Regions from separate parts of the Streptomyces sp. NPDC059373 genome, predicted to be linked through region 1. Evidence: predicted binding sites of a transcription regulator. Region 1 holds the regulator's gene; the other holds the start of a gene.
The links. The regulator HspR, encoded in region 1, represses chaperone genes until heat shock. The targets are predictions, from matches to a motif close to TTGAGNNNNNNNNNCTCAA.

Region 1 (11,807 bases):
TCCTGCAGAAGCTGAAGCGGGACGCCGAGGCCTACCTGGGCGAGAAGGTCACCGACGCGGTCATCACCGTGCCGGCGTACTTCAACGACTCGGAGCGCCAGGCGACCAAGGAGGCCGGCGAGATCGCGGGTCTCAACGTTCTGCGTATTGTCAATGAGCCGACGGCGGCCGCCCTCGCCTACGGCCTCGACAAGGACGACCAGACCATTCTCGTCTTCGACCTCGGTGGCGGCACCTTCGACGTGTCCCTCCTGGAGATCGGTGACGGCGTCGTCGAGGTGAAGGCCACCAACGGTGACAACCACCTCGGCGGTGACGACTGGGACCAGCGCGTCGTCGACTTCCTGGTGAAGCAGTTCCACTCCGGCCACGGCGTGGACCTCTCCAAGGACAAGATGGCGCTGCAGCGCCTGCGTGAGGCCGCCGAGAAGGCGAAGATCGAGCTGTCCTCGTCCACCGAGACCTCGATCAACCTGCCCTACATCACGGCTTCCGCCGAGGGCCCGCTGCACCTGGACGAGAAACTCACCCGCGCCCAGTTCCAGCAGCTGACCGCGGACCTGCTCGACCGCTGCAAGACCCCGTTCCACAACGTCATCAAGGACGCCGGCATCCAGCTGTCCGAGATCGACCACGTGGTCCTGGTCGGCGGCTCGACCCGGATGCCCGCCGTCGCCGAGCTCGTCAAGGAGCTGACCGGCGGTCAGGACGCCAACAAGGGCGTCAACCCGGACGAGGTCGTCGCCATCGGCGCCGCGCTTCAGGCCGGTGTGCTCAAGGGCGAGGTCAAGGACGTCCTGCTGCTCGACGTCACCCCGCTGTCCCTCGGTATCGAGACCAAGGGCGGCATCATGACCAAGCTGATCGAGCGCAACACGACCATCCCGACCAAGCGCTCCGAGATCTTCACGACGGCCGAGGACAACCAGCCGTCCGTGCAGATCCAGGTCTACCAGGGCGAGCGCGAGATCGCGGCGTACAACAAGAAGCTCGGCATGTTCGAGCTGACCGGCCTCCCGCCGGCCCCCCGCGGCGTCCCGCAGATCGAGGTCACCTTCGACATCGACGCCAACGGCATCATGCACGTCGGCGCCAAGGATCTCGGCACTGGCAAGGAGCAGCGGATGACCGTCACCGGCGGCTCGGCGCTGCCGAAGGACGACATCGACCGCATGATGCGCGAGGCCGAGCAGTACGCGGACGAGGACCACAAGCGCCGCGAGGCCGCCGAGACCCGCAACCAGGCCGAGCAGCTCGTCTACCAGACCGAGAAGTTCATCGCCGACAACGCGGACAAGGTCCCCGGTGACGTCAAGGCCGAGGTCGAGACCTCGATCGCGGACCTCAAGGAGAAGCTGAAGGGCGACGACACCGGCGCCATTCGCGAGGCCACCGAGAAGGTCGCCGCCACCAGCCAGAAGCTGGGCCAGGCGCTCTACGCCAACGCCCAGTCCGAGGGTGCGGGCGCGGCCGGCGCCGGTTCGGCCGACGCGGGCGCCCAGCAGGCCGCCGCTGAGGACGACGTCGTGGACGCCGAGATCGTCGACGAGGACAAGAAGGACGGTGCCGCGTGACGGAGGAGACCCAGGGCTTCGACCACAACCAGGAGCCTGATGTCCCCTCTGCCGACGCCGCGGAATCCGTAACGAACGACGCGGCGCAGGGCGCCGGGCCCGCCGACCAGGCGGGCCCGGGCGCCCCGGCCGGGGACGCAAGTTCCACTGCCGGTACCACGGCCACAGCCCTGCAGGCGCAGCTGGACCAGGCCCGTACCGCGCTCGGCGAGCGCACCGCGGACCTCCAGCGGCTCCAGGCCGAGTACCAGAACTACCGTCGCCGGGTGGAGCGGGACCGTATCGCGGTCCGGGAGATCGCCATCGCGAACCTCCTGACCGAACTGCTCCCGGTCCTCGACGACATCGGCCGGGCGCGGGATCACGGCGAGCTGGTCGGCGGCTTCAAGTCCGTCGGCGAGTCGCTGGAGACCGTGGCCGCCAAGCTGGGCCTGCAGCAGTTCGGCAAGGAGGGCGAGCCCTTCGACCCGCTGGTGCACGAGGCCCTGATGCACAGTTACTCGCCGGACGTCACCCAGACCACCTGCGTGCAAGTCCTCCAGCCCGGGTATCGCATCGGTGAACGCACCATCCGCCCCGCGCGGGTGGCGGTCGCCGAGCCCCAGCCGGGGGCGCAGAAGGCCGATGAGACGTCCGAAGAGGAGAACGGTGGCCCCGAACAGGGCTGACGCGTCACACGCAGGAAGCAGGAAGGAGGGACGTCGAGGATGAGCATCAGCAGGGACCTGCTGGAGAAAGATCTTTACAAGGTCCTCGGCGTCCCGAAGGACGCCACCGAGGCCGAGATCAAAAAGGCGTACCGCAAGCTCGCCCGGGAGTTCCACCCGGACGCGAACAAGGGCGACGCCAAGGCCGAGGAGCGTTTCAAGGAGATCTCCGAGGCCAACGACGTCCTGTCGGACACCAAGCGCCGCAAGGAGTACGACGAGGGCCGCGCCCTCTTCGGCAGCGGCGGCTTCGGCCGTCCCGGCCAGGGGCCCGGCGGCTTCAGCGGTGGCTTCGACCTGGGCGACCTCTTCGGTGGCAGCCAGGGCGGCGGCGGCACGGCGGGCGGCGGCTTCGGCGGCGGCCTCGGCGATGTCTTCGGCGGCCTGTTCAACCGCGGCCCCGGACGCGTCCAGCCGCGCCGTGGCCAGGACATCGAGACCGAGGTGACGCTCAGCTTCACCGAGGCCGTGGACGGCGCGACCGTGCCGCTGCGGATGTCCAGCCAGGCCCCCTGCAAGGCCTGCGCCGGCACCGGCGACACCAACGGCACGCCCCGCGTGTGCCCCACCTGCGTCGGCACCGGCCAGGTCTCGCGCGGCGGCGGCGGTGGCTTCTCCCTCACCGACCCCTGCGTCGACTGCAAGGGCCGGGGCCTCATCGCCCAGAACCCCTGCGACGTCTGCAAGGGCAGTGGCCGGGCCCGCTCCTCCCGCACCATGCAGGTCCGCATCCCGGCCGGCGTGACGGACAACCAGAAGATCCGCCTGCGCGGCAAGGGTGCCCCCGGCGAGACCGGCGGCCCGTCGGGTGACCTGTACGTGATGATCCACGTCGACCCGCACCCCGTGTTCGGCCGCAAGGGCGACAACCTCACGGTCACCGTCCCGGTCTCCTTCACGGAGGCGGCCCTCGGCGGCGAGATCCAGGTCCCCACCCTCGGCGGCCCCCCGGTGCGGCTCAAGCTGCCCCCGGGCACCCCCAACGGCCGTACGCTGCGCGCCCGCGGCAAGGGCGCCGTGCGCAAGGACGGCACCCGGGGCGACCTTCTCGTCACCGTCGAGGTCGCCGTCCCGCCGGCCAGCGAGGGCAAGGCCCTGGACGCCCTGGAGGCGTACCGGAACGCGACCTCGGACTTCGATCCACGGGCAGAGCTGTTCAAGGCCGCGAAGGGAGCCTGACGTCATGAGCATGGACGGCATGGACGGCATCGGCGGTGTCAGGGGGCGTAACCCCTATGAACTGACCGAGGAATCGCCGGTCTACGTCATCTCGGTGGCCGCCCAGCTCTCAGGCCTCCATCCCCAGACCCTCCGCCAGTACGACCGCCTCGGCCTGGTCTCCCCCGGCCGCACCGCCGGCCGTGGCCGCCGCTACTCCGCCCGCGACATCCAGCTGCTGCGTGAAGTGCAGCGGTTGTCGCAGGACGAGGGCATCAACCTCGCCGGCATCAAGCGCATCATCGAGCTCGAGAACCAGGTCGCCGCCCTCCAGGACCGCGTCGCCGAGCTCGCCGCCGCCGTGGAGGGTGCCGCCGCCGCCCTCCAACAGCGCGAGGCCCAGGTCCATGCCTCGTACCGGCGCGACCTGGTCCCGTACCAGGACGTCCAGCAGACCAGCGCGCTGGTGGTGTGGCGGCCCAAGCGGCCGGAGTAGCCACTCCTGCACAGCCGTTCTCAGCGCGGAGCAGTCAGGCCCGTCACCCGGGAGGGTGGCGGGCCTGTTGTCGTCTGCGGGTCAGGGCCGGCCCATCGCCCGGGTGAGGGCGATCTCGATCACGACCCGGCTCGGGTTCTCGCCGGGGGTGCGGCCGTACCGCTCCGCGTAGCGGCGTACGGCGTCGGCGACGGCCGCCGGGTCGGTGTTGACGGTGGCGGTGCCTTCGAGGGTGGCCCAGCGCGCCCGGTCGATCTGGCAGACGGCGACCCGGGCGGCCTCGGGCCGGGCCGCGAGGATGTTGGCGACCTTGCGGCTGGCCTTGTTGGTGATGATGCGCGCGACCCCGGCCCCGGGGTCGTACGTCACGCCGACCGGGACGACGTGCGGAGAGCCGTCGGGGCGGTGGGTGGTCAGGGTGCAGAGGTGGTACTCACGCCAGAAGGCGAGGTAGTCGGGGCCGGGGTCGCGCGGGTTGATCGTCATGGTCAGCAGGGTGTCAGAGGGTCAGTCCGGGACGGTGGCGGAGACCTCGTTCGAGGCGTCCGACTGGATGTTCTCGTCCCAGTTGACCACGGTGACGGCGTAGTAGTACGTGACCCCGCGCAGCGGGACATTGCTGTCGGTGCAGGTCACCGCGTACGGGGCAGGGTCGGTGTCGGTCGGCTGGTAGCAGTCCTCGAGGTAGTTCGCGGAGGTGATCTCCACCGGCGAGGTGGTCGACCGGTAGACGTGGTAAACCGTGGCGAAGCGGGTCGTCGGCATGGTCCAGCTCAGCTTCACCGCCGAGTTGGCGGTGACCGTCGCCGTGAGGTCGGTGATGGCCGCGGGGTGGAGGTCGTCGCGCGAAGTGACGCTCACCACCGGGGACTTGGCCGAGGAGTTGTTGACCTTGTCGAGGGCGGTGATGGCGTACTCGTACGTCTCGCCCGTGGTCGCCGGCGAGGTGGTGTAGCCGGTCGACGTCACCACGGGGCCCGCGGTCCAGTCGCCGGCGGAGCCCGTACGGACGTAGACCTGGTAACCGGCGAGGTCGGCCTCGGTGTTGGCGTTCCAGGTCAGGGTGGCTTGGGCGGTGTCGTCGTCATACGTGGCGCTCAGGCCTGTCGGGACGGCGGGGGCGGTCCAGTCGGGTGTGGTGACGGCGGCGCCGGAGGACTTGGCGGAGGCGTTGCCGGCCCTGTCGACCGCGGTGACGGCATACACGTACTGCAGGCCCGTGGAGGGCGGCCGGTCGGTGTACGCGGGTGAGGTCAGCAGCGAGCTTCCGCTGATCTTCGTCCAGGTGGTGGCCGTCGACGGGCGGCGGTAGACGCGGTAACCGGCGAGGTCGAGTTCGACGTTGCCGGACCAGTACAGGCTGCCGTCGCCGTTGCTGAGGTACGCCGCGTGCATGCCGGTCGGAGCCAGCGGCTTGACCTTGTCGACGCCGGCCGAAGTGCGCGGGGTGTAGCCGAACGTGATGTTCGCCCTGCCCTTGAAGGCGGCGAACTTGACGGTGATGGTGTGCTTGCCCTTGGGGACGGTGACGTTGACGGTCTTCTTCCGGGTCGTGGTCACGTCCTTCCAGAGGTCGATCTTCCGCTTGCCGTCGAGGTAGACGTGGACGCCGTCGCGTACGGCGGTGGAGAAGGCGAACGGTCCGCCGGAGCCGAAGTCGCGGGTCATGGTCCAGCGGATGCCGAAGTTGTCCTTCGGCAGGGTGACGCCTGCCGGGTCGCCGGTTCCGTAGTCCTTGCTGATGCCTGTCTCGCAGGCGGTCTTCTTGGGGTCACCCTTGAAGGTGGTGTTGGGGTAGTACTGCGCCTTCCAGTAGCCGCTGGGGCACGTGACGGCGGCCTGCGCGGTGGTGGCGGGCGCCAGGCCGGCGGCGGCGATGGCAAGCGAGAGCACGGCGACGGAGGCCGCGCGACTGCGTATGGACATGTAAAGGATCCCCTCCCTGTGGGGATCTTGGCAGAGGTGTGAAGGATCAGCGAAGAGGTTCGATGAGGTTCGATCAGGGCTGTGGGGCAGCTGAGGTGCGGCTGTGCGCCGCGCATGCTGGCGGTCGCAACCTTGAGTGGAATAGACTCAACTTGTCTCAGGTTGGAAACAGCAGGTTTTGACCGCCGACCGAGGAGGAGGGCTACGCGGACGTGGACGCCGAGCTGACCATCAAGAGCCGGGAAGCGCTGAACGCCGCCAATGCGAAGGCGGTGTCCGGCGGGCATCCGGACCTGACGCCTGCGCATGTGCTGCTCGCGCTGTTGGAGCAGCCGGAGAACGAGAACATCCTCGACCTGCTGACCAGCTCGGGCGCCGAGCCCGGCACCGTACGCCAGGGCGCGGAGAAGCTGGTCGAGGCCCAGCCCAGCGTGCAGGGTTCGACCGTGGCACCGCCCGGGGCGAACCGCGATCTGCTGGCAGTGGTGGCCGACGCGACGACCCGGGCGAAGGAGCTCGGGGACGCGTACATCTCCACCGAGCACCTGCTGATCGGGATCGCCGTGAAGGGCGGTCCGGCCGGTGAGCTGCTGACGCAGTACGGTGCGACCGGCAAGAAGCTGCTGGACGCGTTCGAGACCACCCGGGGAGGGCAGCGCGTGACCAGTCAGGACCCCGAGGGGACCTACAAGGCGCTGGAGAAGTACGGCACCGACTTCACCGCCGCCGCCCGCGAGGGCAAGCTCGACCCGGTCATCGGCCGGGACAACGAGATCCGGCGCGTGGTGCAGGTGCTGAGCCGCCGCACCAAGAACAACCCTGTGCTCATCGGCGAGCCGGGCGTCGGCAAGACCGCCGTCGTCGAAGGCCTCGCCCAGCGCATCGTCAAGGGCGACGTGCCCGGGTCGCTGCGCGGCAAGCGGCTGGTGGCACTGGACCTGGGCGCGATGGTGGCCGGGGCGAAGTACCGCGGGGAGTTCGAGGAGCGGCTGAAGGCCGTACTCGCCGAGATCAAGGCCAGCGACGGCCGGGTCATCACCTTCATCGACGAGCTGCATACGGTCGTCGGCGCGGGCGCCGGCGGCGACTCCGCCATGGACGCGGGCAACATGCTCAAGCCGATGCTGGCGCGCGGCGAGCTGCGCATGGTCGGCGCGACCACCCTCGACGAGTACCGCGAGCGCATCGAGAAGGACCCCGCGCTGGAGCGGCGCTTCCAGCAGGTGCTGGTCGCCGAGCCCTCGGTGCAGGACACGGTCGCCATTCTGCGCGGCCTCAAGGGACGGTACGAGGCGCATCACGGCGTACAGATCGCCGACTCGGCGCTGATCGCCGCCGCCCAGCTCTCCGACCGCTACATCACCTCACGCTTCCTGCCCGACAAGGCCATCGACCTGGTGGACGAGGCCGCGTCCCGGCTGCAGATGGAGATGGACTCCTCGCCCGTCGAGATCGACGAGCTGCAGCGCGCCGTCGACCGGCTGCGGATGGAGGAGGAGTCGTTGCTGGCCAGCGCCTCGGCCGACAAGGAGCGGGGCCTGTTCAAGAAGCGCGACCCCGAGCAGGACCTGTCCGACGACGGCCGCGAGCGCCTGGAGCGGCTGCGCAAGGACCGCGCCGAGCGCGAGGAGCAGCTGCGCGGCCTGACGGCCCGGTGGCAGAAGGAGAAGGCGATCCACACCCGGGTCGGCGAGCTGAAGAAGCGGCTCGACGAGCTGGAGACCGAACGCGAACTCGCCGAGCTCAAGGCCCCCGAGACCGGCGACTGGGTCACCCCCGGCAAGATCCGCACTGAGCTGATCCCGGCCGCCGAGAAGGAGCTGGAGGTGGCGATCGCCGCCCAGCAGGAGCTGGAGGGCATGGTCGGCGAGGAGGTCGGCCCCGACGACATCGCAGGCGTCGTCGCCGCCTGGACCGGCATTCCCGCCGGGCGCCTTCTGGAGGGCGAGACCGAGAAACTCCTCCGTATGGAGGAAGAACTGGGCAGGCGGCTGATCGGCCAGACCCAGGCCGTACGGTCCGTCTCCGACGCCGTACGCCGCGCGCGGTCCGGCATCGCCGACCCCGACCGCCCCACCGGTTCCTTCCTGTTCCTCGGCCCGACCGGCGTCGGCAAGACCGAACTGGCCAAGGCTCTCGCCGACTTCCTCTTCGACGACGAGCGCGCCATGGTCCGTATCGACATGAGCGAGTACGGCGAGAAGCACTCCGTCGCCCGCCTGGTCGGCGCCCCGCCCGGCTACGTCGGCTACGAGGAGGGCGGCCAGCTCACCGAGGCGGTGCGCAGGCGCCCGTACAGCGTGGTGCTGCTCGACGAGGTCGAGAAGGCGCACCCCGAGGTGTTCGACGTCCTGCTGCAGGTGCTGGACGACGGGCGGCTGACGGACGGCCAGGGCCGGACCGTTGACTTCCGTAACGTCATCCTCATCCTCACCTCCAACCTCGGCAGCCACTTCCTGGTGGACCCGGTGCTCAGCGCGGCCGAGAAGAAGGAGAGCGTCCTGGAGACGGTCCGGGTGTCCTTCAAGCCGGAGTTCCTCAACCGGCTCGACGACATCGTGGTCTTCTCCGCGCTCGCCAAGGACGAGCTGCGCCACATCGCGCGGCTGCAGACCGACCGGCTCGCGGCCCGGCTGCGGGACCGTCGGCTTACGCTGGAAGTCACGGACGAGGCCTTGGACTGGCTCGCCGACGAGGGCAATGACCCCGCGTACGGCGCCCGGCCGCTGCGCCGTCTCGTCCAGACCGCCATCGGCGACCAGCTCGCCCGGGAGATCCTCTCCGGCGAGGTGCGTGACGGCGACACCGTGCGCGTGGACCGAGCCGGCGACCGGCTGATCGTCGGCACGGCGAAGTCACTGTGACGCTCCGTCCCCGGATGGGGGAGGATGGCGGGTAATCCGTACGAAGGGAACCTCAACGGTGAGCATCGACCCGTCCTCGATTCCGAATTTCGGGGGCCAGCCGGACCCCGATCCGTCCGAGACTGCCGGAAACGTGGTCATCCCCGACCAGGACCTGGTCAAGCAGCTGCTGGAGCAGATGGAGCTCAAGTACGTCGTCGACGACGAGGGTGACCTCGCGGCGCCGTGGGAGGAGTTCCGCGCGTACTTCATGTTCCGCGGTGAGGAGGACCAGCAGATCTTCGCGGTCCGCACCTTCTACGACCGCCCGTACACCGTCGACGACAAGCCGCAGCTGCACGAGGTCATCGACGACTGGAACCGCCGCACCCTGTGGCCGAAGGTCTACACCCACACCAACGACGACGGCTCGGTACGGCTGATCGGCGAGGCCCAGATGCTGATCGGGCTCGGCGTCGGCCTGGAGCACTTCGTCTCCAGCACGGTCAGCTGGGTGCGGGCCTCGATCGAGTTCGACAAGTGGGTCGTCGACACGCTCGGCCTGGAGAAGGACGTGGAGTCGCCGAAGCAGGACGAAGGCGACGACGAGAGCTGAGCTACCGCCGGGTTGGGGGTAGGCCGTCCGCCTTGCGGAACGCCTTCCCGCAACCCGGTCAGCCCGCCCGCAGCCCCTTGAGGCGGGTCACCGCCTCCGTGAGCACCTCGTCGCGCTTGCAGAAGGCGAAGCGTACGTAGGGCGCGCCCGCCTCCTTGTGGTCGTAGAAGACCGCGTTGGGGATGGCGACGACACCGACCCGCTCCGGCAGCGCGCGGCAGAAGGCGAAGCCGTCCGACTCGCCGAGCGGGCGGATGTCGGTGGTCACGAAGTACGTCCCCGCCGGCCGGAAGACCCTGAAGCCGGCGTCCGCGAGGCCCGCGCTCAGCAGGTCCCGCTTGGCCTTCAGGTCGGCCTGGAAGCCCGCGAAGTACGAGTCCGGCAGCCGCAGCGCCTCGGCGACGGCGTACTGGAAGGGCCCCGAGGCCACATAGGTCAGGAACTGCTTCGCCGACCGCACCGCGCTGACCAGCTCGGGCGAGGCGGTCACCCAGCCGACCTTCCAGCCGGTGAAGGAGAAGGTCTTCCCGGCGGAGCCGATGGTGACGGTGCGCTCCCGCATCCCGGGGAAGCCGGCGAGCGGGAGGTGCTCGCCCTCGAAGACCAGGTGCTCGTAGACCTCGTCGGTCACGACCAGCAGGTCCCGCTCCACCGCGAGCTCCGCCACGGCGGCCAGCTCGGCCCGGCTCAGGACCGTGCCCGTCGGATTGTGCGGGGTGTTGAGCAGGATCAGCCGCGTCCGCTCCGTCACCGCCGCCCGCAGCTTGGCCAGGTCCAGCCCGAACGCCTCGCCGTCCGGCCGCAGTGTGACCGGGACGCGTACGCCGCCCGCCATGGCGATGCAGGCGGCGTACGAGTCGTAGTACGGCTCCAGCGCGATCACCTCGTCGCCGGGCTCCAGCAGCGCGAGCAGTGCCGCCGCGATCGCCTCCGTCGCCCCCGCGGTGACCAGGACCTCGGCATCAGGGTCGTACTCGAGCCCGTACCGCCGCTGCTGGTGGTCGGCGACGGCGGCGCGCAGCTCGGGCACGCCCGGCCCCGGCGGGTACTGGTTGCCGCGCCCGTCCCGGAGGGCGCGCACGGCTGCCTCGCGGATCTCCTCGGGGCCGTCGGTGTCGGGGAAGCCCTGGCCGAGGTTGATGGAGCCGGTTTTGAGGGCCAGCGCGGACATCTCCGCGAAGATCGTCGTCCCGAATGCGGCCAGGCTCCGGTTCAGATACGGCCTTGCTCCCATGACACCAGCTCCCTACGGCATACGGCATACGGCACACGTCCCACGCGACGCTTTGACACTAAACGATGTCCCGCTCGGCCCGGCGCCGGCTGCCGAACCTCTGGACTTCCTCAACTCTGCTTTGGCCCGCTGAGACCGCGGGCATGACCGTGCCACGTACGACACGTAGGACAGGCGCAAAGAAAGGGGGGCTTCGGAGATGACCATATTCCTGATCATTTTTGGGGTGCTGTTCGTCGCGGGGATGATCGCGAGCAACCGGAAGCCGCGGGGCAGGAACGCGAAGCGCTCGAACAGCGGCGGCTACACCGACAGCGGGGCAAGCGCCAGCTGGTGGGCTGGCGGTGCCGGCTCGTCGGACGGCGGAGGCGGTGGTCACCATGGGGGTGGCGGTCACTCGTGCGGGGGAGGGCACTCGTCGTGCGGGGGCGGATCGTCGTGCGGCGGGGGCGGGGGCTGCGGAAGCAGTTGAGGCAGGTGCGGTCCGAGCGGCCGCGTGAAATTGCGGACAGCCCATGCCTATTCGCATATGCGCCCGGCGGGTTCCACTCACCCGCCGGGTGTCATAACGCAGAACATCTGAGCCATTACGCGCCCTTGGGGATGTAAAGCGGCCGGAGATGGGTAAAAGAGCTGAGGGCACCGCGCATTCATGATTGCGTATTCACCGACCCCCGACCCGACGTGGGCGCGAGCCGACGGACCATGTATCAGATGATCCCCCCACAGGCGCGGGTCGGCCCACCACCTCACCTCACCTCACCTCACCACGAACCCTTACTCCATCGCGTCCCTGCGATGTGCTTGCGGAGCCGACCCATGCTCACCACCCTGCAGACCGCCTACACCGACACCCGCGCCGGAGACCTGGCCTGGTGTCTGGGCAAGGACGCGCTGCCCGCGCTCGCCGTGCTCGACCGGCGCCTGGGCGCCGACGGCTCCGGCCCCGGCGCCGGTTCCGGCGTACAGGTTCAGATGCGGCTGCTCGGCGCCTCCCATCAGGTGATTCTCGACTCGCCGCGAGGCCGCTGCTCGGAGACCGTGGCCTGTATGAAGGGCAGTACCGATCCGCTCCCCTTCGGGGTCGCCAAACGGGTGGCGGGCTGGGACTACGAATTCGCCGCCCGTATCGAGACCCTGTCCCGGGGATCCTTCGCCGGACGCGCCCAGGAACTGCTCGCCCTGGTGGCCGACCATCCCAACGGCCTGGCGGGAACCTTTCCGGGTGACCCGCACGCCTTCACGGCGATGCT
Region 2 (11,807 bases), on a different contig from region 1:
TCGTGCGGGACATCCCGCGCCGCAACAGCCGGTTCACCGGACGGGACGTCATCCTGGAGCATCTGCACGACAGGTTCGCCACGGGGGGCCAGTTCGGCACCCACTGTGCCCTCTTCGGGCTCTCGGGCGTGGGCAAGAGTCAGATCGGGATCGAGTACGCCCACCGCTTCGGCAATGACTACGACATCGTCTGGTCGATCAATGCCGCGTCCCGGGCCACCGCCCGGGAACAGCTCGCCACACTCGCCGATCCGCTGGGTCTTCAGGTCGGCGACGAGTTGGGCAGTCGCATCCGCGCGGTCCAGGAAGCGCTCCGGATCGGCAAGCCGTACCGGCGTTGGCTGCTGGTGATCGATGGCGCGGACGAACCCGATCAGATCCAGGACCTGGTGCCCGAGGGCCAGGGCCACGTACTGATCACCACCCGCAGCACCGGATGGGCCTCGGAGGGCGCGGAGCAGATCGAAGTCGGCCCCTTCCGAAGGCCGGAAAGCATCGCCTTCACCCGCCGCAGCGCACCACGCCTCACGGTCAGCGAGGCGGACGCACTCGCCGAAGCGGTCCAGGATCTGCCGCTGCTGCTCGCCCAGACCTCCGCCTGGCTGGACGTCAATCCGATCATGCAGGTCACGGAGTACGTCGGCCGGATCCGCAGCGGCGAGACCGAGCGCTTCGAGATCGAGACGTCCGAGGACTACCCCAAGGGTTTCCAGACCACCTGGGCCATAACGCTGAACACGCTGCGGAGCCGCAATCCCGCAGCCGCCGAGCTGCTGAAGCTCTTCGCCTTCTTCTACCCCGACGCCATCCCGGTCCGGATGGTCCAGTCCGCCCGCGCCGGAGATCTCCCCGACCCCCTGGCGGATCTCGCCGCCGACCCCAACAGCTGGCACACGGCGCTGCGCAGCTTGCGTGAGTTCGCCATGGTGCGGCTCAACTACCAGCAGTCCCAGACCGCAACCGGCCAGGCCGAGAGCCCGGCGGTGGAAACCGTACAGATGCACCGGCTCTATCACGCTTTCGTGCGCAGTGAACTGCCGGAGGAAGAAAAGGAACTCATGGCGGCCACGGCCTGTCGGGTACTGGCCGCGGCCGATCCGCGCCGCCCCACCGAACCTCGCGAGTGGCCGCGGTACGCGGAACTCATCCCTCACCTCACAGCGTCCGGCGCCCTGGACAGCACCGACCCCGCCGTCCGTGAACTCGTCCTCAACTGCATCGAATACCTGCGTGTGCGTGGCGAATACCGCGACGGTCTGGAACTGTGCGAATCGGTCCTGGAACGCTGGCGCCCGAACCTGGCACCCGACGACCGTTCCCTGCTCATCGCGATCCACCAATTCGCCGGTATGCTGCGGCGCTCCGGACGCTACCAGGAGGCCGAACTGGTCAACCGGGACGTGGTCGAGCAGCTGGCCGCCGTCCGCGACGCGCAGAACGTGGACCTGTTGCGCGCCAAGAACGGCCTCGGCGGTGCGCTGCTGGCGCTGGGCCACTACGAGGAAGCGCGGGGCCTGTTCGAGGAGATCTGGCAGGCGTTCCTGACCATCGTCGGACCGGAGGACCCCCGGACGCTTCAGGCCCGCAACAACCTCGCGGAAGCCCTTGGTCTGGTCGGCCGCTATCAGGAAGCCCTGCTGACCCACCGGGAAATCCTGCACGTTCGTGAACGGGTCATGGGGCCACGAGCCCAGCTCACCCTGTCGTCGGGCATGCGGTACGCGTGGATGCAGCGGCTGCTGGGCAATTACCGTGGGGCCCAGTCCCGGCAGGAGCTCAACGCCCACGAGCACCGCGAAGTACTGGGCCGCTTCCATGTGGAAACCCTCCGGGCCGAGCTCAACCTGGCACTGTGTCTGCGTCGACAGGGAGACCTGACCGCGACCAAGGACCTGATGAAGGACATCCTTGAACGCTCGCGCCGGATCCACGGCAGCAAACACCCGGAGACCGTACGGGTCACCGCCTACTACGCCACCTTCGTTCGCGAGCACGGCAACCTGGAGGAGGCCCATGGACTCGCTGCCGAAGCCGCTGACAGGTTCGAGGAACTCCTCGGCCCGGCCCACCCGAACAGCATCGGTACCCGGGGCAACCTTGGCCTCGCGCTGTGGGAGTTGGGCGAGTACGACGAGGCGCTGGTAGTCGCCGAAAGGGCATTCAGCGGCATGACCGAAGCCCTCGGAAAGGATCACCCGTGGACGCTCGGCTGCGCTCTCAACGCGGCCGCAGGCCGGATCCGCACCGAGGACGAGGAACGGGCCCTGGAGCTGGACCGGGACACCCTGGCCCGTGCCAAGCGGATGCTCGGTGACGCCCATCCGCTCACGCTCTCCACCAAGGCGGCCATCGCCGAGGACCTGCGGGCACTGCGCCGCAACACCGAAGCCTCCAAGCTGTACCAGGAGGCCGTGCAGCAGCTCTCCGAAGCCCTGGGGCGGGATCACCCGCACACCCGCTCCGTACGCAGCCGCGAGCGACCGTACTGGGACTTCGAGCCACAGCTGATCTGAGCCGCGCGTACGCAAGGCGAAGGGGGCCCCGCACTCGGTGAGTGGGGGCCCCCATCGCGTACTGCTCAGGTTGCGCAGACAGCTCAGATCTCGAAGACCTCGGTGAGCAGCTGCTCCTGCTGCTGCAGGTGCCGCTTCGCCGAGCCGACGGCCGGCGAGGAGGACGACGGACGCGAGACGCGGCGCAGCCGGTCGGCGTTGTCGGGGGCGGCGCCCAGAACCAGGTCGAGGTGGTCGATCAGGTTGAGGGCGATGAACGGCCAGGCACCCTGGTTGGCGGGCTCGTCCTGGGCCCAGACGTACTTCTGGGCCTTGGTGAACGGGGCCAGGGCGGCCTGGATCTCCTGACCGGGCAGCGGGTAGAGCCGCTCGATACGGATAATGGCGGTGTCGGTGTTGCCGCGCTTCGTACGCTCGGCGATCAGGTCGTAGTAGACCTTGCCGGAGCAGAAGACGACCTTGCGGACCGCCTCGGGCTCGACCGTGGAGTCACCGATGACCGGCTGGAAGGAGCCGGAGGTGAATTCCTCGGTCTTCGAGGCCGCGGCCTTCAGACGCAGCATCGACTTCGGGGTGAAGACGATGAGCGGCTTGTGGTTCGGGTTGTGGACCTGCCAGCGCAGCAGGTGGAAGTAGTTCGCCGGGGTGGTCGGGACCGCGACCGTCATGTTGTTCTGCGCGCACAGCTGGAGGAAGCGCTCGATGCGGGCCGAGGAGTGGTCCGGGCCCTGGCCCTCGTAGCCGTGCGGGAGCAGGAGCGTGACGCCGGAGGTCTGGCCCCACTTCTGCTCGGCGGAGGTGATGAACTCGTCGACGACGGTCTGCGCGCCGTTGACGAAGTCACCGAACTGGGCCTCCCACATCACCAGCGCTTCCGGGCGGGCGAGCGAGTAGCCGTACTCGAAGCCCATCACGGCGTACTCGCTGAGCAGCGAGTCGTAGATGTTGTAGCGGGCCTGGTCCTCGGCGAGGTAGAGCAGCGGGGTGTAGTCCTCGCCGGTCTCGCGGTCGATGAGGACGGCGTGACGCTGGCCGAAGGTGCCGCGGCGGGAGTCCTGGCCGGTCAGGCGGACGGGGGTGCCCTCCAGGAGGAGGGAGCCGATGGCGAGGGTCTCGCCCATGCCCCAGTCGATGGTGCCGTCCTCGACGCTCGCCGCCCGGCGCTGCAGCTGCGGCAGCAGGCGCGGGTGGACGGTGACGCGGTCGGGGATGTTGACCTGGGACTCGGCGATCCGCTTGACGACCTCCTGGGATACCGCCGTGTCGACCGGCACCGGGAACTCGGGGCCCGAGGGCTCGGCGGTGTCGATCTGCGGGGCGGCCGGGGCGGTCGCCTCGCGGACCTCGGTGAAGACCTTCTCCAGCTGGCCCTGGTAGTCCTGAAGGGCCTGCTCGGCCTCTTCCAGGGTGATGTCGCCACGGCCGATGAGGGACTCGGTGTAGAGCTTGCGCACCGAGCGCTTCTTGTCGATCAGGTCGTACATCAGCGGCTGGGTGAAGGCCGGGTTGTCGGACTCGTTGTGACCACGGCGGCGGTAGCAGACCAGGTCGATGACGACGTCCTTGTTGAACGCCTGGCGGAACTCGAAGGCGAGCCGCGCGACGCGGACCACGGCCTCCGGGTCGTCGCCGTTGACGTGGAAGATCGGCGCCTCGATCATGCGGGCCACGTCGGTGCAGTACATCGAGGAGCGGGACTCGGCCGGGGCGGCGGTGAAGCCGACCTGGTTGTTGATGACGATGTGCACGGTGCCGCCGGTGCGGTAGCCGCGCAGCTGCGACATGTTGAGGGTCTCCGCGACGACGCCCTGGCCTGCGAAGGCCGCGTCACCGTGCAGCTGGATCGGCATGACGGTGAAGTCGGTGCCGGCCTTGCCGATGATGTCCTGCTTGGCGCGGGCGATGCCCTCGACGACCGGGTCGACGGCCTCCAGGTGCGAGGGGTTGGCGGCCAGCGAGACCTTGATCTGCTCGCCGTCCAGGCCGGTGAAGGTGCCCTCGGCGCCCAGGTGGTACTTCACGTCGCCGGAGCCGTGCATCGACTTCGGGTCGAGGTTGCCCTCGAACTCGCGGAAGATCTGGGCGTACGACTTGCCGACGATGTTCGCCAGCACGTTGAGGCGGCCGCGGTGGGCCATGCCGATGACGACCTCGTCGAGCCGCGACTCGGCCGCCGCGTCGATGACGGCGTCCAGCAGCGGGATGACGGACTCGCCGCCTTCGAGGGAGAAGCGCTTCTGGCCGACGTACTTCGTCTGCAGGAAGGTCTCGAAGGCCTCCGCCGCGTTGAGGCGGCGCAGGATCCGCAGCTGCTCGTCGCGCTCCGGCTTGGAGTGCTGGCGCTCGATACGGTCCTGGATCCACCGGCGCTGCTTCGGGTCCTGGATGTGCATGAACTCGACGCCCACGGTGCGGCAGTACGAGTCGCGCAGCACGCCCAGGATGTCGCGCAGCTTCATCATCGTCTTGCCGGCGAAGCCGCCGACCGCGAACTCGCGCTCCAGGTCCCACAGGGTGAGGCCGTGCTCGATGACGTCGAGGTCGGGGTGCTTGCGCTGGCGGTACTCCAGCGGGTCGGTGTCGGCCATGACGTGGCCGCGGACCCGGTAGGAGTGGATCAGCTCGAAGACGCGGGCGGCCTTGGTGACGTCGTCGTCGTGGGATACATCAATGTCCTTGAGCCAGCGGACCGGCTCGTACGGGATGCGCAGCGCCTCGAAGATGTCGTCGAAGAAGCCGTTCTCACCCAGCAGCAGCTGGTTCATGATCCGCAGGAACTCGCCGGACGCGGCGCCCTGGATGACCCGGTGGTCGTAGGTCGACGTCAGGGTCATGACCTTGGAGATGCCCAGCTTGTTCAGGGTGTCCTGGGAGGTGCCCTGGAACTCCGCCGGGTAGTCCATCGAGCCGACGCCGAGGATCAGGCCCTGCCCGGGCATCAGGCGCGGCACGGAGTGCACGGTGCCGATGCCGCCGGGGTTGGTGAGGGAGGCGGTGACGCCGGAGAAGTCGTCCATCGTCAGCTTGCCCGTGCGGGAGCGGCGGACGACGTCCTCGTAGGCCTGCCAGAACTCGAAGAAGTTCATGGTCTCGGCCTTCTTGATCGCCGCGACGACCAGTTGCCGGTCGCCGTTCGGCTTGACCAGGTCGATGGCGAGACCGAGGTTGACGTGGTCGGGCTTGACCAGCGTCGGCTTGCCGTCGCGCTCCGCGAACGAGTAGTTCATCGACGGCATGATCTTCAGCGCCTGCACCATGGCGTAGCCGATGACGTGCGTGAAGGAGACCTTGCCACCCCGGGCGCGCTTGAGGTGGTTGTTGATCACGATCCGGTTGTCGAACAGCAGCTTCACCGGGATCGCACGGACGGACGTGGCCGTCGGCAGCTCCAGTGAGGCGTTCATGTTCTTCGCCACGGCGGCGGACGGGCCGCGCAGCACGACGTACTCCGGACCGCCCTCGGCCGTCGCGGCGGCCTCAGCGGCCGGCACGGCCTTGGCCACCGGCGCCGCCTTGGGGGCGGGCGCGGGGGCCGGGGCGGGCTTCACCGCAGGGGCCGGAGCCGGAGCAGCGGCAGGGGCCGGCGCCGGTGCGGGCGCCGCCGGAGCGGCGGCCTGCGGCTGGGCCGGAGGCGCGACAGGAGCGGCCGGGGCCGGCGGTGTCGCGGTCGCGGCCACCGCGGAACCGGTGTCCGCTCCTGGCTTGTAATCGGCGAAGAAGTCCCACCAGGCTCGGTCTACCGAGTTCGGGTCCTGGAGGTACTGCTGGTAGATCTCATCGACGAGCCACTCATTCGGTCCGAAACCGGCGGCAGGGCTCTGGCCCTGCCCGTCGGTGTCGGTCGAGACGCTCGAGCTATTGGGGGACTGTGGCGACACGGCGGCAACCGCCCTCTTCCGCTTCACAAGGTGATGGACAGCGGAAATAAAGGCTACGCCTACCGGCGCCGATCACGCAGGCCTGGGGGTCAGTCGTCGCCTAAGTCACATCGGAAGGCTGGTTTCGCGGCAACTTTTGGCGGGAATGGGGTGCCGAATCGGCTGCGCCGGGTATACGTGACACTCCGCCGTGGGCACGCCCCCGCTGACCTGCTCAGGCCTGCTCGGCCGGGTCTCCTGCGACCGGGATGCGGTGCCGGGGCGCGTGAGCAGCCCCCGGGGGTCAACTCGGCGCCTGGCCCGAGCCCGGGAGGGTGACCCGGATACGGCAGCCCCGAGGGGATTCGGCCACTTGGATCGCGCCGCCGTGGAGATCGACGGCCCAGCGGGCGATGGCGAGGCCGAGCCCGGTGCCGCCGTCGCCCGAGGCGCCCGCGCCACCGCGGTTGAAGCGTTCGAAGACGCGGTTGCGCTCGGATGCCGGGATGCCGGGGCCCTCGTCGAGCACTTCGAGGTCGAGGCTGCCGGGACCGGTGCCGCGCCGGGCACGGACGGTGACGCGGCCGCTGGGCGGGCTGTGCTTGATGGCGTTGTCGACGAGGTTGGCGACGACCTGGTGGAGCCGTTCCGCGTCCGCATGAGCGGTCAGCTCGGGCGGGGAGACGTCCAGGTGCAGATGGACGTCGGCGCGGGGCCGGTGGCCTGCGCCGGGGCCGCCCTGGAGGCCGAGGCTGGCGGTCTTGATGACGGCCGAAAGGTAGGGCCAGACCTCGAAGCGCTTGGCGTCCAGCACGACGACCCCGCTGTCGAGCCGCGACAGGTCGAGCAGGTGGCTGATCAGCCGGCTCAGCCGCTCGGTCTGCTGCAGAGCGGTGCGCATCGTCTCCGGGTCGGCCTCGACGACCCCGTCCACCACGTTCTCCAGGACGGCGCGCAGCGCGGCGACGGGCGTACGCAGCTCGTGCGAGACATTCGCCACCAGCTCCTTGCGGTGCCGGTCCACGGCCTCCAGGTCGGCGGCCATGTGGTTGAAGGTGTCGGCGAGATCGCCGACCTCGTCGCGCCGTACGGCGGTCACGCGGCGGCTGTAGTCGCCGTTGGCCATCGCCCGGGCGACCGCGGTCATCTCGCGCAGCGGGGAGGTGAGCCCGTGCGCCACGAACTGGGTGATCAGCAGCGAGGCTATGACCGAGAAGATCGTGATGATGCGCATCTGGGTCTTGGACGCCACCGCCACGAAGATCAGCAGCGTCGTGATGAGCACCGAGACCACCACGAGCAGCTGCAGCGCCGCCTTGATCGACCGGAAGGGGTCGTAGGGCCGCAGCCCGGCCCACAGCTGCTCCCGCCAGTTGGCCCGCGGGGCGCGCGCGGCACGCGGTGCGACGCGCGCCGCGGGCTCGGTTCTGGCCATGGTTGTCCCCCCTCAGAGTTACGGGGCAGGTGTCTCCAGCGCGTAGCCCACCCCGTGCACCGTACGAATGCGCTCGGCGCCGATCTTGCGGCGCAGCGCCTTCACATGGCTGTCGACAGTACGGGTGCCGGAGGCGTCTGCCCAGTCCCACACCTCGGCGAGCAGCTGCTCGCGGGAGAGCACGGCGCGCGGCTGCTGCGCGAGGCAGACGAGCAGGTCGAACTCGGTCGGGGTGAGGTGTACGTCACTACCGCGCACCCGCACCCGGCGCTGCGCGTTGTCGATCTCCAGGTCGCCGAGCTGGAGGTTGCCGCCGCGGGGGTCACGGGCGGCGATCGTGGCGCGCTCGACGCGGCGCAGCAGGACGTGCACCCGGGCGGCCAGCTCGCGCATCGAGAACGGCTTGGTCATGTAGTCGTCGGCGCCGACACCCAGCCCGACCAGCATGTCGGTCTCGTCGTCCCGGGCGGTGAGCATCAGCACCGGCACGGGCCGGGACGCCTGGACCCGGCGGCAGACCTCCAGGCCGTCGTAGCCGGGCAGCATGATGTCGAGTACCAGCAGATCGGGCTGCCAGGCCAGGGCCAGGTCGACGGCGGTGGGGCCGTCACCTGCGGTGCGCAGCTGGAAGCCTTCGGCTCTGAGCCGGGCCGCGATCGCGTCGGCGATGGTCGGGTCGTCCTCCACCACCAGCACCCGCCGCTGCGCGCCGGGCGTGACCGCGCCGGCGTCGCCGTGCGTCGGGTTGGTGCTGTCCATTCGCGTCCCCCATGGTGACTGTCGTCTGTGTTTGCTGACCACGCAGCGTACGGGGCCTACGGTGGCCGAGGCTACGCGGGCTTCGTCGCGAGGTGTACGACATCCGGAACGCCCCGTTTCACGGGGATCTCAATGGTCCGGACCTGCGTGAATCCCGCCGCCGGCAAGGATTTTTCGAAGGTCGCCGACGGCTGCGCAGACCATACCGCCAGTACGCCGCCCGCTGACAGCCGCGTCCGGCAGGCCACGAGCCCCTCCGCCCCGTACAGCCCGTTATTGCCCTCGGTGACCGTCCAGTCGGGGCCGTTGTCGATGTCCAGGCACAGCGCGTCGTACGTCTCCGTGGCGTTCTTCACGTACGCCACCAGGTCGGCCTCGATCACCTCGACGCGCGGGTCCTCCAGCCCCTGCCCCGAAAACGCGGCGAGATGCCCCTCGCGGTGCCAGCCCACCACCGCCCGCTCCCGCTCCACGACCGCGATCCGTCCCCAGCGCGGCTCGCCCACCGCCTGAGCGAGGGAGAAGCCTACGCCCAGGCCGCCGATGAGCAGCGAGGGGGCCTCGCGGTCGGCCGGGAGCGCGGCGAGCGCCGTGTCGATCAGCAGCCGCTCCGAGCGGCCGTCGGAGGTGTCCATCAGGAAGCAGCCGTTGGCGATGATCTCGTACCGCTCGCCACGCCGCCGCAGGACCACCTCGCCGAACGGGCCCTCCCGGCGGTCGATCGTCTGCGGGCTCTCGTCCTCGTCGTCGTACATGAACACCATGAGTACACAGCTTGACGTGCTCCCCGGCCCGAAGTCCGGGGATTCCTCCCACGGTCGAGTGACCGTCCGGGTGGTTCGAACCCCTCCGCCGGAGGCCCCGCCGGGCACTGCTGCGTGCAGGGGTCAGCGGAAGGCGGTATCCGCTCCGATCGCCTGCACCGCGTCCAGCTCGTCCAGCCGGGACTGCAGGTGAGCGCGGATCCAGCCGAAGGCCTCCGCTCCCAGCGGGAGGCGGAGTGGCGGAGCGTCGAGGCCGACCGCAGCGATGATGGCCTCGGCCCCGCGATAGGGGTCGCCCGGCTGGGTGCCGTGCGAGGCTTCGAGCGCCTTGCGGGCCGGAGCGATGAGCTCGGCGTAATCCTCCATCGGCTCGCCCCACCGCAGCGATCGTCCGCTGGCCTCGGTGCGGAAGGGGCCGGGTTCCACGATCGTGACGTGAATGCCGAGATGGGCGACTTCGGCCGCGAGGGCCGCGGACATCCCTTCCAGGGCGAATTTCGTCCCGACGTAGGCGGTGCCGCCGGGCCCCGGCACCACACCGTTCACCGAAGACAGTTGAACGATGTGGCCCGAGCGCTGTCGCCGCAGACCCGGCAGGACGGCGCGGGCGACCGCCATCGCGCCGAAGACGTTCGTCTCGAAAATGTGGCGGAGATCACTCTCGCTCAACTCCTCGAACGCGCCCAGCAGCCCGTACCCGGCGTTGTTCACCAGGACGTCGATCCGGCCGAAGGCGCTCTCGGCTTCGGCCACGGCACGCCGAATCGATTCGGCGTCGGTGACATCAAGTCGTACGGCCCTGACCCGGTCCGGCGCGAGCGTCACGAGATCGGCGATGGTCGAAACGTCCCGAGCGGTGGCCACCACCCGGTCGCCATGAGCGACCACGGCTCGGGTGAGTCCCCGCCCCAAGCCGGAACTGGTCCCGGTGATGAACCAGACCCGGCCGCCGCCGGGCGCTTCAGCGTGCTGCTCGGTCATCGTGCTCCCCCGTACGTGCTTCGGATTTCCTGCGGCACCTGCGCCCCGCACGCGGACCTCTGCCAACGCGCTCACGGGTCGTCGTGCTCCGAGAGCACCCTAGAAGCCCTCTCGCGACCGTGAGGAATGGTTTTCCGGTGGACGCCGCAGGTGATCGCTCACAGCGAACGCCGCCAGGGGAACACCAGGGCCCTCAGAAGCATTGAGTCTGCATAGCTCAACTTGATTGCTTAGGGAGAGATCATGGCTGTTTCGCATTCGTCGTCCGCGCCGCTCACCCTGCCCGTGCTGCCCCTCGATGACGCGGTGGTGCTGCCGGGCATGGTGGTGCCGCTGGACCTGACCGACACCGAGGTGCGCGCGGCGGTCGAGGCCGCTCAGGCCGCGCAGCGGGCCGACGGCAATCGCAACAAACCGCGGGTTCTGCTCGTTCCACGTGTCGACGGGAACTACGCGGCCGTAGGCACCCTCGGCACCGTCGAGCAGGTCGGACGGCTGTCGGACGGCGATCCGGGCGCCGTGATCCGTGGCGTGAGCCGGGTCCGTATCGGTGCCGGGACGACCGGGCCCGGCGGGGCGCTCTGGGTCGAGGGCACCGAGGTCGTGGAGCCGACGCCCACCGAGGCGCCCGGGGCCGTGGCCGAGCTGGTCAAGGAGTACAAGGCCCTGGCCACCAGCTGGCTGCGCAAGCGCGGCGCCTGGCAGATCGTGGACCGCGTCCAGCAGATCGACGACGTCTCGTCGCTTGCCGACAACTCCGGGTACTCCGGCTTCCTCACCACCAAGCAGCGCGTCGAGCTGCTGGAGACCACCGACCCGGTGGCCCGGCTCAAGCTCGCCATCACCTGGCTGCGTGACCACCTCGCCGAGCAGGACGTCGCGGACACCATCCGCAAGGACGTCCAGGAGGGCATGGAGAAGCAGCAGCGCGAGTTCCTGCTCCGCCAGCAGCTCGAAGCCGTCCGCAAGGAGCTGGCCGAACTCAAGGGCGACCCGGAGAACGAGTCCGAGGACTACCGGGCCCGCGTCGAGTCCGCCGACCTGCCGGAGACGGTGCGGGAGGCCGCGCTCAAGGAGGTCGACAAGCTGGAGCGGTCCAGCGACGCGTCCCCCGAGGGCAGCTGGATCCGTACCTGGCTGGACACCGTCCTCGAGCTGCCCTGGAACACCACCACCCAGGACGCCTACGACATCCCCGGCGCCCGGGCCGTCCTGGACGCCGACCACGCGGGCCTGGACGACGTGAAGGAGCGGATCACCGAGTACCTGGCGGTGCGCAAGCGGCGCGCCGACCGCGGCCTCGGCGTGATCGGCGGCCGCCGGGCCGGTGCCGTGCTGGCGCTGGTCGGGCCGCCCGGCGTCGGCAAGACGTCGCTGGGCGAGTCCGTGGCCCGCGCCATGGGCCGCAAGTTCGTCCGCGTCGCCCTCGGCGGTGTGCGGGACGAGGCGGAGATCCGGGGCCACCGGCGTACGTACGTCGGGGCGCTGCCGGGCCGTA

Region 2: the regulator HspR is predicted to act here: its motif matches at 10,512-10,530, upstream of lon (endopeptidase La).

What each region holds. Positions count from the first base shown of each region.
Region 1 covers NZ_JBHYXC010000002.1:137,937-149,743, reverse strand. The annotation lists gene dnaK (molecular chaperone DnaK) at 1-1,574, shown strand, start outside; gene grpE (nucleotide exchange factor GrpE) at 1,571-2,242, shown strand; gene dnaJ (molecular chaperone DnaJ) at 2,282-3,460, shown strand; gene ACFXJ5_RS04865 (heat shock protein transcriptional repressor HspR) at 3,480-3,935, shown strand; gene ACFXJ5_RS04860 (pyridoxamine 5'-phosphate oxidase family protein) at 4,017-4,421, opposite strand; gene ACFXJ5_RS04855 (PA14 domain-containing protein) at 4,443-5,861, opposite strand; gene ACFXJ5_RS04850 (ATP-dependent Clp protease ATP-binding subunit) at 6,074-8,725, shown strand; gene ACFXJ5_RS04845 (YbjN domain-containing protein) at 8,784-9,320, shown strand; gene ACFXJ5_RS04840 (pyridoxal phosphate-dependent aminotransferase) at 9,379-10,554, opposite strand; gene ACFXJ5_RS04835 (DUF2617 family protein) at 11,374-11,807, shown strand, end outside.
Region 2 covers NZ_JBHYXC010000022.1:42,597-54,403, reverse strand. The annotation lists gene fxsT (FxSxx-COOH system tetratricopeptide repeat protein) at 1-2,513, shown strand, start outside; gene ACFXJ5_RS26065 (multifunctional oxoglutarate decarboxylase/oxoglutarate dehydrogenase thiamine pyrophosphate-binding subunit/dihydrolipoyllysine-residue succinyltransferase subunit) at 2,597-6,391, opposite strand; gene ACFXJ5_RS26060 (ATP-binding protein) at 6,675-7,805, opposite strand; gene ACFXJ5_RS26055 (response regulator transcription factor) at 7,824-8,564, opposite strand; gene ACFXJ5_RS26050 (spermidine synthase) at 8,636-9,328, opposite strand; gene ACFXJ5_RS26045 (oxidoreductase) at 9,452-10,309, opposite strand; gene lon (endopeptidase La) at 10,553-11,807, shown strand, end outside.